One region of the Citrobacter sp. Igbk 17 genome, then DNA from elsewhere that is predicted to be linked to it. Evidence: predicted binding sites of a transcription regulator. Region 1 holds the regulator's gene; each other region holds the start of a gene.

Evidence for each region. The regulator PhoB, encoded in region 1, activates phosphate uptake and scavenging genes when phosphate is short. The targets are predictions, from matches to a motif close to CTGTCATAAAACTGNCNNAT.
Region 2: NNO08_RS08915 (MIP/aquaporin family protein) is a predicted target of PhoB. The motif match lies at 1,168-1,187, and genes of this name have one in related genera.
Region 3: pstS (phosphate ABC transporter substrate-binding protein PstS) is a predicted target of PhoB. The motif match lies at 1,387-1,406, and genes of this name have one in related genera.
Region 4: glpT (glycerol-3-phosphate transporter) is a predicted target of PhoB. The motif match lies at 1,658-1,677, and genes of this name have one in related genera.

Annotation. Positions count from the first base shown of each region.
Region 1 covers NZ_JANEWI010000001.1:165,785-168,957, forward strand. The annotation lists gene phoR (phosphate regulon sensor histidine kinase PhoR) at 1-998, opposite strand, end outside; gene phoB (phosphate response regulator transcription factor PhoB) at 1,049-1,738, opposite strand; gene sbcD (exonuclease subunit SbcD) at 1,928-3,130, shown strand; gene sbcC (exonuclease subunit SbcC) at 3,127-3,173, shown strand, end outside.
Region 2 covers NZ_JANEWI010000011.1:40,574-43,746, forward strand. The annotation lists gene rraA (ribonuclease E activity regulator RraA) at 34-519, shown strand; gene zapB (septal ring assembly protein ZapB) at 739-984, opposite strand; gene NNO08_RS08915 (MIP/aquaporin family protein) at 1,411-2,256, shown strand; gene glpK (glycerol kinase GlpK) at 2,278-3,173, shown strand, end outside.
Region 3 covers NZ_JANEWI010000013.1:29,514-32,686, forward strand. The annotation lists gene glmS (glutamine--fructose-6-phosphate transaminase (isomerizing)) at 1-1,160, shown strand, start outside; gene pstS (phosphate ABC transporter substrate-binding protein PstS) at 1,494-2,534, shown strand; gene pstC (phosphate ABC transporter permease PstC) at 2,663-3,173, shown strand, end outside.
Region 4 covers NZ_JANEWI010000036.1:13,266-16,438, forward strand. The annotation lists gene glpA (anaerobic glycerol-3-phosphate dehydrogenase subunit A) at 1-1,535, opposite strand, end outside; gene glpT (glycerol-3-phosphate transporter) at 1,808-3,166, shown strand; gene glpQ (glycerophosphodiester phosphodiesterase) at 3,170-3,173, shown strand, end outside.

The sequences.
Region 1 (3,173 bases):
GTGTGATTCACTGCGTTATACACGAGGTTTGAGATTGCGCTACGCAGTTGTTCTTCGTTGCCCCGCACATTCAGTTGGCTATCAACGTCAAAAGTAAACGTGTGTTTATGCTGGCTCAGCGTCTGTGCTTCGTGTTCAACCACGCGCAGCATCATCGGCACATCCACCTTTTCATTGAGCATCATCGCCGGTGCGGCTTCAATTTTCGACAGTGTCAGCAACTGCTTCACCAGCCCTTCCATACGGTAGGTTTGCTCACGCATGGTATGCAGCGCTTTTTCTCGCGTCGTCCCTTCCAGCGGATGCTCCTGCATCATCTCCAGATAACCTTGCAACACCGTCAGCGGCGTGCGCAGCTCATGGCTGGCGTTGGCGAAAAAGTTACGTCGGGAACCTTCCAACTGGTGCATCTGCGTAACATCACGCGCCACCATCAGCAATTGCTTATCGGTGTAGGGCATTACACGAATTTCCAGATGCCGTCCGGTGTTGAGTACCAGATTAATTGGCCGACTAAAGTCGCGTGTTTTCAGATACAGCGTAAATTCCGGATAGCGCAGCAGGTTAAGAATGTTTTGCCCGCTATCATCCGGCCAGCGTAACCCTAAAACCTGCTGTGCCAGTCCGTTACACCAGAAAATCCCGCCTTCTTCAGTGGTCAGTACCACTGCGTCGGGCAGAGATTCGGCACCGCTGCGAAAGCGTTTAATGAGGTTGCCCAATTCGCGACGGCGCTTTTTGTTACGCAACTGCATTTGATGCAGGCCGTAGAGCAGTGGCTCCCAACTGCCACGACCCGGTGGAGGCGTCATACTCCTGTCGACCCACAGCCACCAGGACAAACGCAATAAATTCCAGAAATGCCAAATAAGCAGGCCCGTTACCGACGCCAGTAAAAACCAGGGTAGATAACCAAAAAAAGCGCTAAGGATAAAAGCCGGTATGCAGCAGAGGATCAGCTCCAGTACCAGCCTTTTCCATGACAATCGTTCAAGCAAACGTCTTACTCCATTTACAGCCTAATCCCTCAGGCTCTTATTACCTGCAGTCAGAAGCGGGTCGAAAAGCGATATCCCGTCCCGCGTACCGTCTGCACCATACGATCGTGTCCGCTATGCTCCAGCGCTTTACGCAACCGGCGAATATGCACATCGACCGTCCGGTCCTCTACATATACGTTGGTTCCCCACACATGATTGAGTAATTGCTCGCGGCTGTAGACACGCTCAGGATGAGTCATAAAGAAATGGAGCAATTTGAATTCGGTAGGCCCCATATCCAGCGGGTCCTCACCGGTCATCACACGGTGCGAGGTAGGGTCAAGACTCAGCCCTTGCATCTCGATAACCTCTTCCACCGCCATGGGGGAAATACGTCGTAAGACGGCTTTAATACGCGCCACCAGCTCCTTCGGAGAGAACGGCTTAGTAATATAGTCATCCGCGCCGGTTTCCAGACCCCGCACACGGTCTTCTTCTTCACCGCGCGCCGTCAGCATCATCACGGGGATATCCCTCGTCATCGCTTCCCGCTTGAGGTGTTTAATAAACTGTAGACCCGAGCCACCGGGAAGCATCCAGTCAAGCAGGACGAGATCCGGCCAGGGTTCATTAAGTTGGTTCACAGCACTGTCATAGTCTTCGGCTTCTACGGGTTGAAAACCGTTTTGCTCGAGCACGAAGCAGACCATTTCACGAATTGGAGCTTCATCTTCTACGACCAGAATACGTCTCGCCATGATTTGCCCTGTTTATAATTAAATCGTTTGCCATCAATACCGTGGCATTATGCGTCACTTTTATGACAGATTTATGAAAAGATAGTCCAGGTTTAACGCAGCCAGGCGAATTATGACAGCCCGGAAACAAGATATTACCGCCCTTGCAAGGTTATAATCTCCGCCATCGTTTTTTGTCATGGAACTCTTATGCGCATCCTCCACACGTCTGACTGGCATCTGGGCCAAAATTTCTACAGCAAGAGCCGCGCCGCTGAACACCAGGCCTTTCTCGACTGGCTGCTGGAAACGGCACAATCCCATCAGGTGGATGCCATTATTGTGGCAGGTGATATTTTTGATACCGGTTCACCGCCAAGCTACGCCCGCGAGCTGTATAACCGTTTTGTTGTCAATCTACAGCAAACGGGCTGTCATCTGGTCGTGCTGGCAGGAAACCATGACTCCGTTGCCACACTCAATGAATCCCGCGATATTCTGGCGTTCCTCAACACCACCGTTGTGGCCAGCGCGGGCCACACGCCGCAAGTGCTCCCTCAACGCGACGGCACGCCGGGCGCGATCCTCTGTCCGGTTCCTTTTTTACGTCCACGTGACATCATTACCAGCCAGGCGGGGCTAACCGGTCACGAAAAACAGCAGCATTTATTAGGTGCAATCACCGACTATTACCAACAGCAATATCAGGACGCCTGCGCGCTGCGTGGCGAGCAGAATCTGCCGATTATTGCGACAGGGCATCTGACCACCGTCGGCGCCAGTAAAAGTGACGCCGTACGTGATATTTATATTGGGACGCTGGATGCTTTTCCGGCACAAAACTTCCCACCAGCGGATTACATCGCGCTGGGACATATTCACCGGGCACAGGTCATCGGCGGTACAGAACATATTCGCTATTGTGGCTCGCCAATTGCACTCAGTTTTGACGAGTGCGGCAAAAGCAAATGTGTCCACCTGGTGAGCTTTGAAAACGGTAAGCTGAGCACCGTTGAAAACCTCATCGTGCCAGTAACCCAACAGCTTGCCGTGTTGAAAGGCGATTTAGCGACGATTAGCGCACAGCTGGAACAATGGCGTGGCACGCATCATGAACCGCCGGTGTGGCTAGATATAGAAATCGCGACCGATGACTATCTGCACGATATGCAGCGCAAAATCCAGGCCCTGACCGAAGACTTACCGGTAGAAGTCTTATTGGTGCGGCGTAGTCGTGAACAACGCGAGCGCATCATGGCCAATGAACGGCGCGAAACGTTGAGTGAATTGAGCGTGACGGAGGTGTTTGACCGCCGTCTGGCACTGGAAGAACTCGACGATCCACAGCGTGAGCGTCTGAATCACCTGTTTAGCAGAACCTTACACACGTTCGCCGGGGAGACCGAAGCATGAAAATTCTCAGCCTGCGTCTAAAAAACCTCAACTCCCTGAAAGG
Region 2 (3,173 bases), on a different contig from region 1:
TAAAAATTCTCGCAGCAACTGAACGTTAAGCCTATGAAATACGATACATCCGAGCTTTGTGACATCTATCAGGAAGATGTCAACGTCGTGGAACCGCTGTTCTCTAACTTTGGAGGACGGTCGTCGTTTGGCGGACAAATCATCACGGTAAAATGTTTCGAGGACAACGGGTTGCTGTACGATCTGCTCGAACAAAACGGCCGTGGTCGTATTCTGCTGGTCGATGGTGGCGGTTCTGTCCGTCGTGCGCTGGTCGATGCCGAACTGGCTCGTCTGGCAGTACAGAATGAATGGGAAGGTCTGGTCATCTACGGCTCAGTACGCCAGGTAGACGATCTGGAAGAGCTGGACATCGGCATTCAGGCGATTGCCGCTATTCCGGTTGGTGCTGCAGGTGAAGGCATTGGGGAAAGCGATGTGCGCGTCAATTTTGGCGGCGTGACGTTCTTTTCCGGCGACCACCTGTACGCCGACAACACCGGGATAATTCTTTCCGAAGACCCGCTCGATATCGAGTAAGCAAAAAAGGCACCGTAAGGTGCCTTTTTTATGCGTTGTCGCTGATTGCCGGATGACGGCTTGCGCCTTATCCGGCCTACAAACTCGTACTCTAAATCCTCTAAAGATTTCGCGTCAGGGCAAGGCGGCAAGTAAGTGAATCCCCAGGAGCATAGACCACTATGTGACTGGGGTGAATGCACGCAGCCAACGCCGCCATAACGTGAAATATGACGAGGATTAGACTTCTTCCATACGACCCAGCAGGGCATGCAGACGATCCTGCCAGCCACTCTGCTGTTCTTTCAGGCTGTTGTTCTCACGCTCCAGTTCTTCACGCTGCTGCTGTGCAGACTGAACTTCCTGCGACAGTGAGTTATTCTTTTCTTTCAGCTCTTCGATTTCCATCTGCAACAGCGTGATGGTATCAATCGCCTGCTGTACTTTTGCTTCCAGTTTCTCAAACACTTCTAATGACATCGTCATACCTCTCCTGAATTGCAAGGCGTTGATGGATAAAAATCCTCGTCCCGATAACCGGCGACGCCTTAATAAAAACGAGCGCACACTACTTAACACCGATTGTATGAAGCCGCGTCATCCCTGTCCAGCGGCATCCCGCGCAGATTGCGGTTTGCAACACTTTTAATCTTTGTCCTGGTGACATAACTGTCATAACTCTTAAGTGTTAACAGGATGATCGGTGAAATGATTCAGCTCACACTATTTTTGTATAACAAATACCGCTCAATGGCGCGAAAACGCTCATTTTGTTGATGGAGTACACACATTTTAATTTCGATATTTCTCGTTTTTGAGCGTTAACGATAAATTAACAGTGTGCCTACCGGCTCCGGGGATGTCAGTGACCTTCTCGCATACAATAAACATTAAACTCTTCAGGATCCGATTATGAGTCAAACATCAACCTTGAAAGGCCAGTGCATTGCTGAATTCCTCGGTACCGGGTTGTTGATTTTCTTCGGTGTGGGTTGTGTCGCTGCACTCAAAGTGGCTGGTGCTACTTTTGGTCAGTGGGAAATCAGTATCATCTGGGGTCTGGGGGTAGCCATGGCTATCTATCTGACAGCAGGCGTTTCTGGCGCACACCTGAATCCAGCAGTCACAATCGCACTATGGCTGTTTGCGTGTTTTGACAAACGCAAAGTCGTTCCTTTTATTATTTCTCAAATTGCTGGCGCCTTTTGCGCAGCGGCATTGGTTTACGGGCTTTATTACAATCTTTTCATCGATTTCGAACAAACGAACCATATCGTGCGCGGTAGTGTAGAAAGCCTCAATCTGGCAGGTACTTTCTCCACCTATCCAAACCCGCATATCAATTTTGTGCAGGCCTTCGCGGTTGAAATGGTCATTACCGCTATTCTAATGGGGCTGATTCTGGCACTGACCGATGATGGTAATGGTGTACCGCGTGGTCCACTGGCACCGCTGCTGATCGGCTTACTGATTGCCGTTATTGGTGCATCCATGGGTCCACTGACCGGTTTTGCGATGAACCCGGCACGTGACTTCGGACCGAAACTCTTCGCCTGGATGGCAGGATGGGGCGAGATTGCCTTCACGGGTGGTCGTGATATCCCTTACTTCCTGGTCCCCGTGTTTGGCCCGATTACCGGCGCAATTCTGGGCGCATGGGCATATCGCAAACTGATTGGTCGCCATTTACCGTGTGATGTCTGCGCGATTGAAGAAAAAGACGTTGCGACCAACACTCAACAAAAAGCTTCGCAGTAATGTGACTACGGGACAAAAATGATGACTGAAAAAAAATATATCGTTGCGCTCGACCAGGGCACCACCAGCTCCCGCGCGGTCGTAATGGACCACGATGCGAATATCGTTAGCGTTTCACAGCGCGAATTCGAGCAAATCTATCCGAAAGCAGGCTGGGTAGAACACGACCCAATGGAAATTTGGGCGACCCAAAGCTCCACGCTGGTAGAAGTGCTGGCGAAAGCCGATATCAGTTCCGATGAAATTGCAGCGATCGGTATTACCAACCAGCGTGAAACCACCATTGTCTGGGAACGTGAAACCGGTAAGCCGATCTATAACGCCATTGTGTGGCAGTGTCGTCGTACCGCAGATATCTGCGAGAAGCTCAAGCGCGACGGTATGGAAGAGTACATCCGTAACAACACCGGTCTGGTCATTGACCCGTATTTCTCCGGTACCAAAGTGAAGTGGATCCTCGACCACGTAGAAGGCTCGCGTGAGCGCGCCCGTCGCGGCGAGCTGCTGTTCGGTACCGTAGACACCTGGCTTATCTGGAAAATGACTCAGGGACGCGTACACGTCACGGATTACACCAACGCCTCACGTACCATGCTGTTCAACATCCATTCCCTGGACTGGGACGACAAGATGCTGGACGCGCTGGACATTCCGCGTGCAATGCTGCCGGAAGTTCGCCGTTCTTCTGAAGTCTATGGCCAGACCAACATTGGCGGTAAAGGCGGCACACGTATTCCTATCTCCGGTATCGCGGGTGACCAGCAGGCTGCACTTTTCGGCCAGCTGTGCGTGAAGGAAGGGATGGCGAAGAACACCTACGGTACTGGCTGCTTCATGCTGATGAATACCGGCGAGAAAGCCGTTAAGTCAGAAAATGGGCTGCTGACCACTATCGCTTGTGGCCCGACCGGGGAAGT
Region 3 (3,173 bases), on a different contig from region 1:
ACAAGACTGGCGCTGAAGTAAAACGTCAGGATATTGAATCTAATCTGCAATATGACGCGGGCGAAAAAGGTATTTATCGCCACTACATGCAGAAAGAGATCTATGAGCAACCGAACGCGATTAAAAATACGCTGACCGGGCGTATCAGTCATGGCGAAGTGGATTTAAGTGAGCTTGGCCCTAATGCCAACGCGTTGCTGTCTCAGGTTGAGCATATTCAGATTATTGCCTGCGGTACGTCATACAACTCAGGCATGGTATCCCGTTACTGGTTTGAGTCGCTGGCTGGCATTCCCTGTGATGTGGAAATCGCTTCTGAGTTCCGTTATCGCAAATCCGCTGTGCGTCGTAACAGTCTGATGATTACCCTGTCTCAGTCCGGTGAAACGGCGGATACCCTGGCGGGTCTGCGCTTATCTAAAGAGCTGGGCTATCTGGGGTCGCTGGCAATCTGTAACGTTCCTGGCTCTTCTCTGGTTCGTGAATCTGACCTGGCGATGATGACAAATGCCGGGACCGAAATCGGCGTGGCCTCAACGAAAGCATTTACCACCCAGCTGACAGTTCTGTTGATGCTGGTGGCGAAGCTGTCTCGTCTGAAAGGGCTGGATGCGTCTATTGAACAAGAGATTGTTCACGGGTTGCAGGCGCTGCCGAGCCGTATTGAGCAGATGCTGTCACAGGACAAACGTATTGCTGCACTGGCGGAAGACTTCTCTGACAAACACCATGCACTGTTCCTTGGTCGTGGTGATCAGTACCCTATTGCGCTGGAAGGCGCCCTGAAGCTGAAAGAGATTTCTTATATTCACGCAGAAGCGTATGCCGCTGGTGAACTGAAGCATGGTCCGCTGGCGCTGATTGACGCTGATATGCCGGTTATCGTGGTTGCACCGAACAATGAGTTGCTGGAAAAACTGAAATCCAACATTGAAGAAGTGCGTGCCCGTGGCGGCCAGTTGTACGTCTTCGCTGATCAGGATGCAGGATTTATCAGTAATGAAAATATGCACATCATCGAGATGCCGCATGTGGAAGAGGTGATTGCACCGATCTTCTATACCGTTCCGCTGCAGTTGCTTGCGTATCACGTCGCGCTGATTAAAGGTACTGACGTGGATCAGCCGCGTAACCTGGCAAAATCGGTTACTGTGGAATAAGCAATACCTCGCTGAACTGAAAATGCCCTGCTCAAAGCGGGGCATTTTTTTAAACGTGTTCTGTTTTTAATCAATTATCCCGCCTGTTTTATGTGACAGTCCGTCATCTTCAGCTACTGTTTTCAGTGTCATAAAAAGAAAATTTTGCCGAAATATGATTGTCGTACAATCAGTTAATTTGCTGTTTTTATGAGATTTTTAATTGTTCCTGGCGCATTATTTTTCATTGTCATAAAACTGTCATATTTCGTACATTTAACTGTCACCTGTTTGTCCTATTTTGCTCATCGTAGCCACTAAACAATGATTTACGAAAATCTTGCAGGAGACATTATGAAAGTTATGCGTACCACTGTCGCAACTGTTGTCGCCGCGACCTTATCTATGAGCGCGTTCTCTGCCTTTGCTGCAGCGAGCCTGACAGGTGCTGGTGCAACTTTTCCTGCGCCAGTGTATGCCAAATGGGCTGATACTTATCAGAAAGAGACCGGTAGCAAAGTAAACTACCAGGGTATCGGCTCCTCCGGTGGTGTAAAACAAATTACCGCAAATACCGTTGATTTCGGTGCATCAGATGCGCCGTTATCTGACGAGAAGTTGGCTCAGGAAGGCCTGTTCCAGTTCCCGACAGTGATCGGCGGTGTGGTGCTGGCGGTGAATATCCCTGGCCTGAAGTCCGGTGAACTGGTGCTTGACGGTAAAACCTTGGGCGATATCTACCTCGGCAAAATTAAGAAGTGGGATGATGAAGCCATCACCAAACTGAACCCGGGTCTGAAGCTGCCTTCTCAGAACATTGCCGTTGTGCGTCGTGCAGATGGTTCCGGTACCTCCTTCGTCTTCACCAGCTACCTGGCGAAAGTGAACGAAGAGTGGAAATCTAAAATTGGCGCAGGCTCTACTGTGAACTGGCCGACCGGTCTGGGCGGTAAAGGTAATGACGGTATCGCTGCGTTCGTACAGCGTCTGCCAGGCTCTATTGGCTACGTTGAGTATGCTTATGCTAAGCAGAACAACCTGGCATACACCAAACTGGTTTCTGCTGATGGCAAACCGGTAAGCCCGACAGAAGAAAACTTTGCCAATGCGGCTAAAGGTGCTGACTGGAGCAAAACCTTCGCTCAGGATCTGACGAACCAGAAAGGTGACAATGCGTGGCCAATCACTTCCACCACCTTCATCCTGGTTCATAAAGAGCAGAAGAAACCAGAGCAAGGCGTTGAAGTGCTGAAATTCTTTGACTGGGCATATAAAAATGGCGGCAAACAGGCTAACGACCTGGATTACGCCAGCTTGCCGGACAGCGTGGTTGAGCAGATTCGTGCTGCATGGAAGACCAACGTGAAAGACAGCAGCGGTAAAGCGCTGTACTAACAGGATATTTTTGACGAAGATGGCGGGTGGCGCTGGTGCTTTCCCGCCCTACGGTTCATCCTGTAGGCCCGGTAAGCGCCAGCGCCACCGGGCATATTCGTAAGACGTCTCAAACAGAAGAGTGATTTATGGCTGCAACCAAGCCTGCTTTTAACCCGCCGGGTAAAAAGGGTGACATGATATTCAGCGCGCTGGTAAAACTGGCTGCGCTGATTGTGCTATTGATGTTGGGTGGCATTATTGTCTCTCTGATCATCTCCTCCTGGCCAAGCATCCAGAAATTTGGTTTCTCATTCCTTTGGACCAAAGACTGGGATGCGCCAAATGATATCTACGGCGCACTGGTACCGATTTACGGTACGTTGGTCACCTCACTTATCGCACTGCTGATCGCAGTTCCGGTGAGTTTCGGTATTGCTTTGTTCCTGACGGAACTTGCACCTGGCTGGCTGAGACGCCCGCTGGGTATCGCTATTGAACTGCTGGCGGCGATCCCGAGTATCGTTTACGGCATGTGGGGTCTGTTTATCTTTGCCCCGTTGTTTGCGACGTATTTCCAGGAGCCGGTCGGTAATATTCTTTCCAACATTCCGTTTGTTGGCGCACTGTTTGCTGGCCCTGCATTTGGTATCGGTATTC
Region 4 (3,173 bases), on a different contig from region 1:
ATAGGCTGCACGCCTTTCCAGCGTTCGTTGAGGAATTCAGAAAGCTGGGTGATAGATTGTGCGGCGGTAGTGACATTAAAACGTTGTAGCAAACCTGCGGCGCGGCAGGCACACAATTCGCCCTGACACGTCCCCATCCCGACGCGGGTGCGACGACGTAAGTCGAGCAAACTGTTGACGGTTAAATTTTCAACGGCATATTGCACTTCGCCTGCGGTGACGGCTTCACATTCACAGACCAGGCTGCGGTGTTGACGGCCTTCGCTAAGCCATGCCGGGGTGCGGTCGCCATGGCGGTAGACCGCTGAGCCGCGCAGTGGTGCTGGCAAAGAGATAACGCGTTTAAGCGTGTGTTCGGTCGATTCCTGCGAGCCTGGCAGTGCTGTCTCTGCGGTCGTACAAGGGCGAGAATTGCCCAGTTTACGGCACACTGCGTCGGTGGCCCATTCCGCCATCAGGCGGTAGGTCATCAGTTTGCCACCGGTAATGGTGATAAATCCGTCCAGTCCGTCGCGCGTGGCGTGATCGAATAACACAATACCGCGGCTGACGTTACGGCCGGTCGGATCGTCGTCGCTGGCCACCAGCGGACGCACACCGGAGTAAGCACGCAGGATGCGAGTTTTCGCCATAATTGGCGCCAACTTCTCACCTTCACGCAGCAGAATATCCACCTCTTCTGCGGTGACGCGGTTGCTGTCGATATCGTCGTAATCAATGTGCTGTGAGGTTGTACCGATCAGCGAAATGGTATCGCCAGGGACCAGAATATCGGCGTCAGATGGCTTACGGCAGCGGTTGATAACATGCTGGTTTATGCGATGGTCCATGATCAACAGAGAACCTTTCGCCGGGAACATACGGATGCTCAGATCCGCATATTCTGCAATGCGCTGACCCCAGATCCCGGCGGCATTAACAACCACCGGTGCATGCAGAGACTGCATCTCGCCCGTCAGATGGTTGCGTACGTTCACCCCGCACACGGTCGCACCTTCACGAATCAGCCCCGTCACTTCATGGGCCGTTAAGATAATCGCACCGTGCTCTCGTGCATCCAGCATGTTGGCGGCGGTTAAGCGGAAAGGATCAACGGTACCGTCTGGTACTTTCACTGCGCCAATCAGTTGCGGGTTTACCGAAGGTTCGATAATACGCGCCTGCTGTGGATCAATCGCTTCTGCGCGGATGCCCGCGTCTTCACAGGCACGAATAAAGGTTGCCTGGAAAGAGAGTTCATCTTCTGGCAGCGTAATAAACAGACCGTCCGTCGGCTCAACACAATGGCGGGCGATACGTTTCAGAATTTTGTTTTCGCTAATGCATTCGCGGGCAGATTCAGCATCAGTAACAGCGTAACGTGCTCCGCTGTGCAGCAGACCGTGGTTACGGCCCGTCGCGCCTGTCGCGATATCGTGGCGTTCTACTAAGATGACGCGCAATCCGCGCAGGGCACAGTCGCGTGCGATCCCTGCACCTGTTGCTCCTCCACCAATGATTATCACGTCACTTGTTTGCGAGTCGCGAGTTTTCATTGTTTTTCCTCACAGTTCGTTTTTTATCATTTAGCCACATAAAAAACATGGATTGTTTGATTTCGCGCATAATCGCTCATAATTCGAAAATGAAACGTGATTCCGTGCGCTTTTATGAACATTTGTCATAAATGTGTAACAATCTGTGCTGTAATTCACATTATTGCCCTGAATGTTTCCTTAACATCGCGGCCACACTGGGAGCGGTAGGGTTGTTACGGCAATCTGCAGTGTTTCCTTCGAATGAAAGACGGCCACGGAGGCTACTATATATGTTGAGTATTTTTAAACCTGCGCCACACAAAGCGCGTTTAGCTGCAGCGGAGATCGATCCGACTTATCGTCGATTGCGCTGGCAGATTTTCCTGGGGATTTTTTTCGGTTATGCCGCGTACTATCTGGTACGTAAGAACTTTGCTCTGGCCATGCCGTATCTGGTTGAACAGGGTTTCTCTCGTGGCGATCTGGGCTTTGCGTTGTCCGGTATCTCCATTGCATACGGATTTTCGAAATTCATCATGGGGTCCGTCTCGGATCGCTCGAATCCGCGCGTTTTCCTGCCAGCGGGTCTGATTCTGGCTGCTGCGGTGATGCTGTTCATGGGCTTCGTGCCGTGGGCGACATCCAGCATTGCAGTCATGTTTGTGCTGCTGTTCCTCTGCGGTTGGTTCCAAGGGATGGGGTGGCCGCCGTGTGGCCGTACCATGGTGCACTGGTGGTCGCAGAAAGAGCGTGGCGGCATCGTTTCCGTCTGGAACTGTGCGCATAACGTCGGTGGCGGTCTGCCTCCGCTGCTGTTCCTGTTGGGTATGGCCTGGTTTAACGACTGGAAAGCTGCGCTGTACATGCCTGCCTTTGGTGCGATAGTCGTTGCGCTGTTCGCCTTTGCGATGATGCGTGATACGCCGCAGTCCTGTGGCCTGCCGCCTATCGAAGAGTACAAGAACGACTATCCGGATGATTACAACGAAAAAGCGGAAGAAGAGCTGACTGCGAAGCAGATCTTCATGCAATACGTACTGCCGAATAAACTGTTGTGGTATATCGCTATCGCCAACGTGTTCGTCTATCTACTGCGTTACGGTATCCTGGACTGGTCACCGACCTATCTGAAAGAAGTGAAGCATTTTGCGCTGGATAAATCGTCCTGGGCTTACTTCCTGTACGAGTATGCCGGTATTCCGGGTACGCTGCTGTGCGGCTGGATGTCGGATAAAGTCTTCCGCGGTAACCGTGGTGCCACTGGTGTGTTCTTTATGACGCTGGTCACCATCGCGACGGTCGTTTACTGGATGAACCCGGCAGGCAATCCGAACGTGGATATGGCTTGTATGATTATCATCGGCTTCCTGATCTACGGCCCGGTCATGTTGATCGGTCTGCATGCGCTGGAACTGGCACCGAAAAAAGCGGCGGGGACGGCGGCAGGCTTTACTGGACTGTTCGGCTACCTGGGCGGCTCTGTAGCGGCGAGCGCCATTGTAGGTTACACCGTTGACTTCTTCGGCTGGGATGGCGGCTTCATGGTGATGATTGGCGGTAGCGTACTGGCGGTGATTCTGCTGGTGGTCGTCATGATTGGTGAAAAACGACATCATGCAGAAATGATGCTGAAGCGTAACGGGGGCTAATGGATGA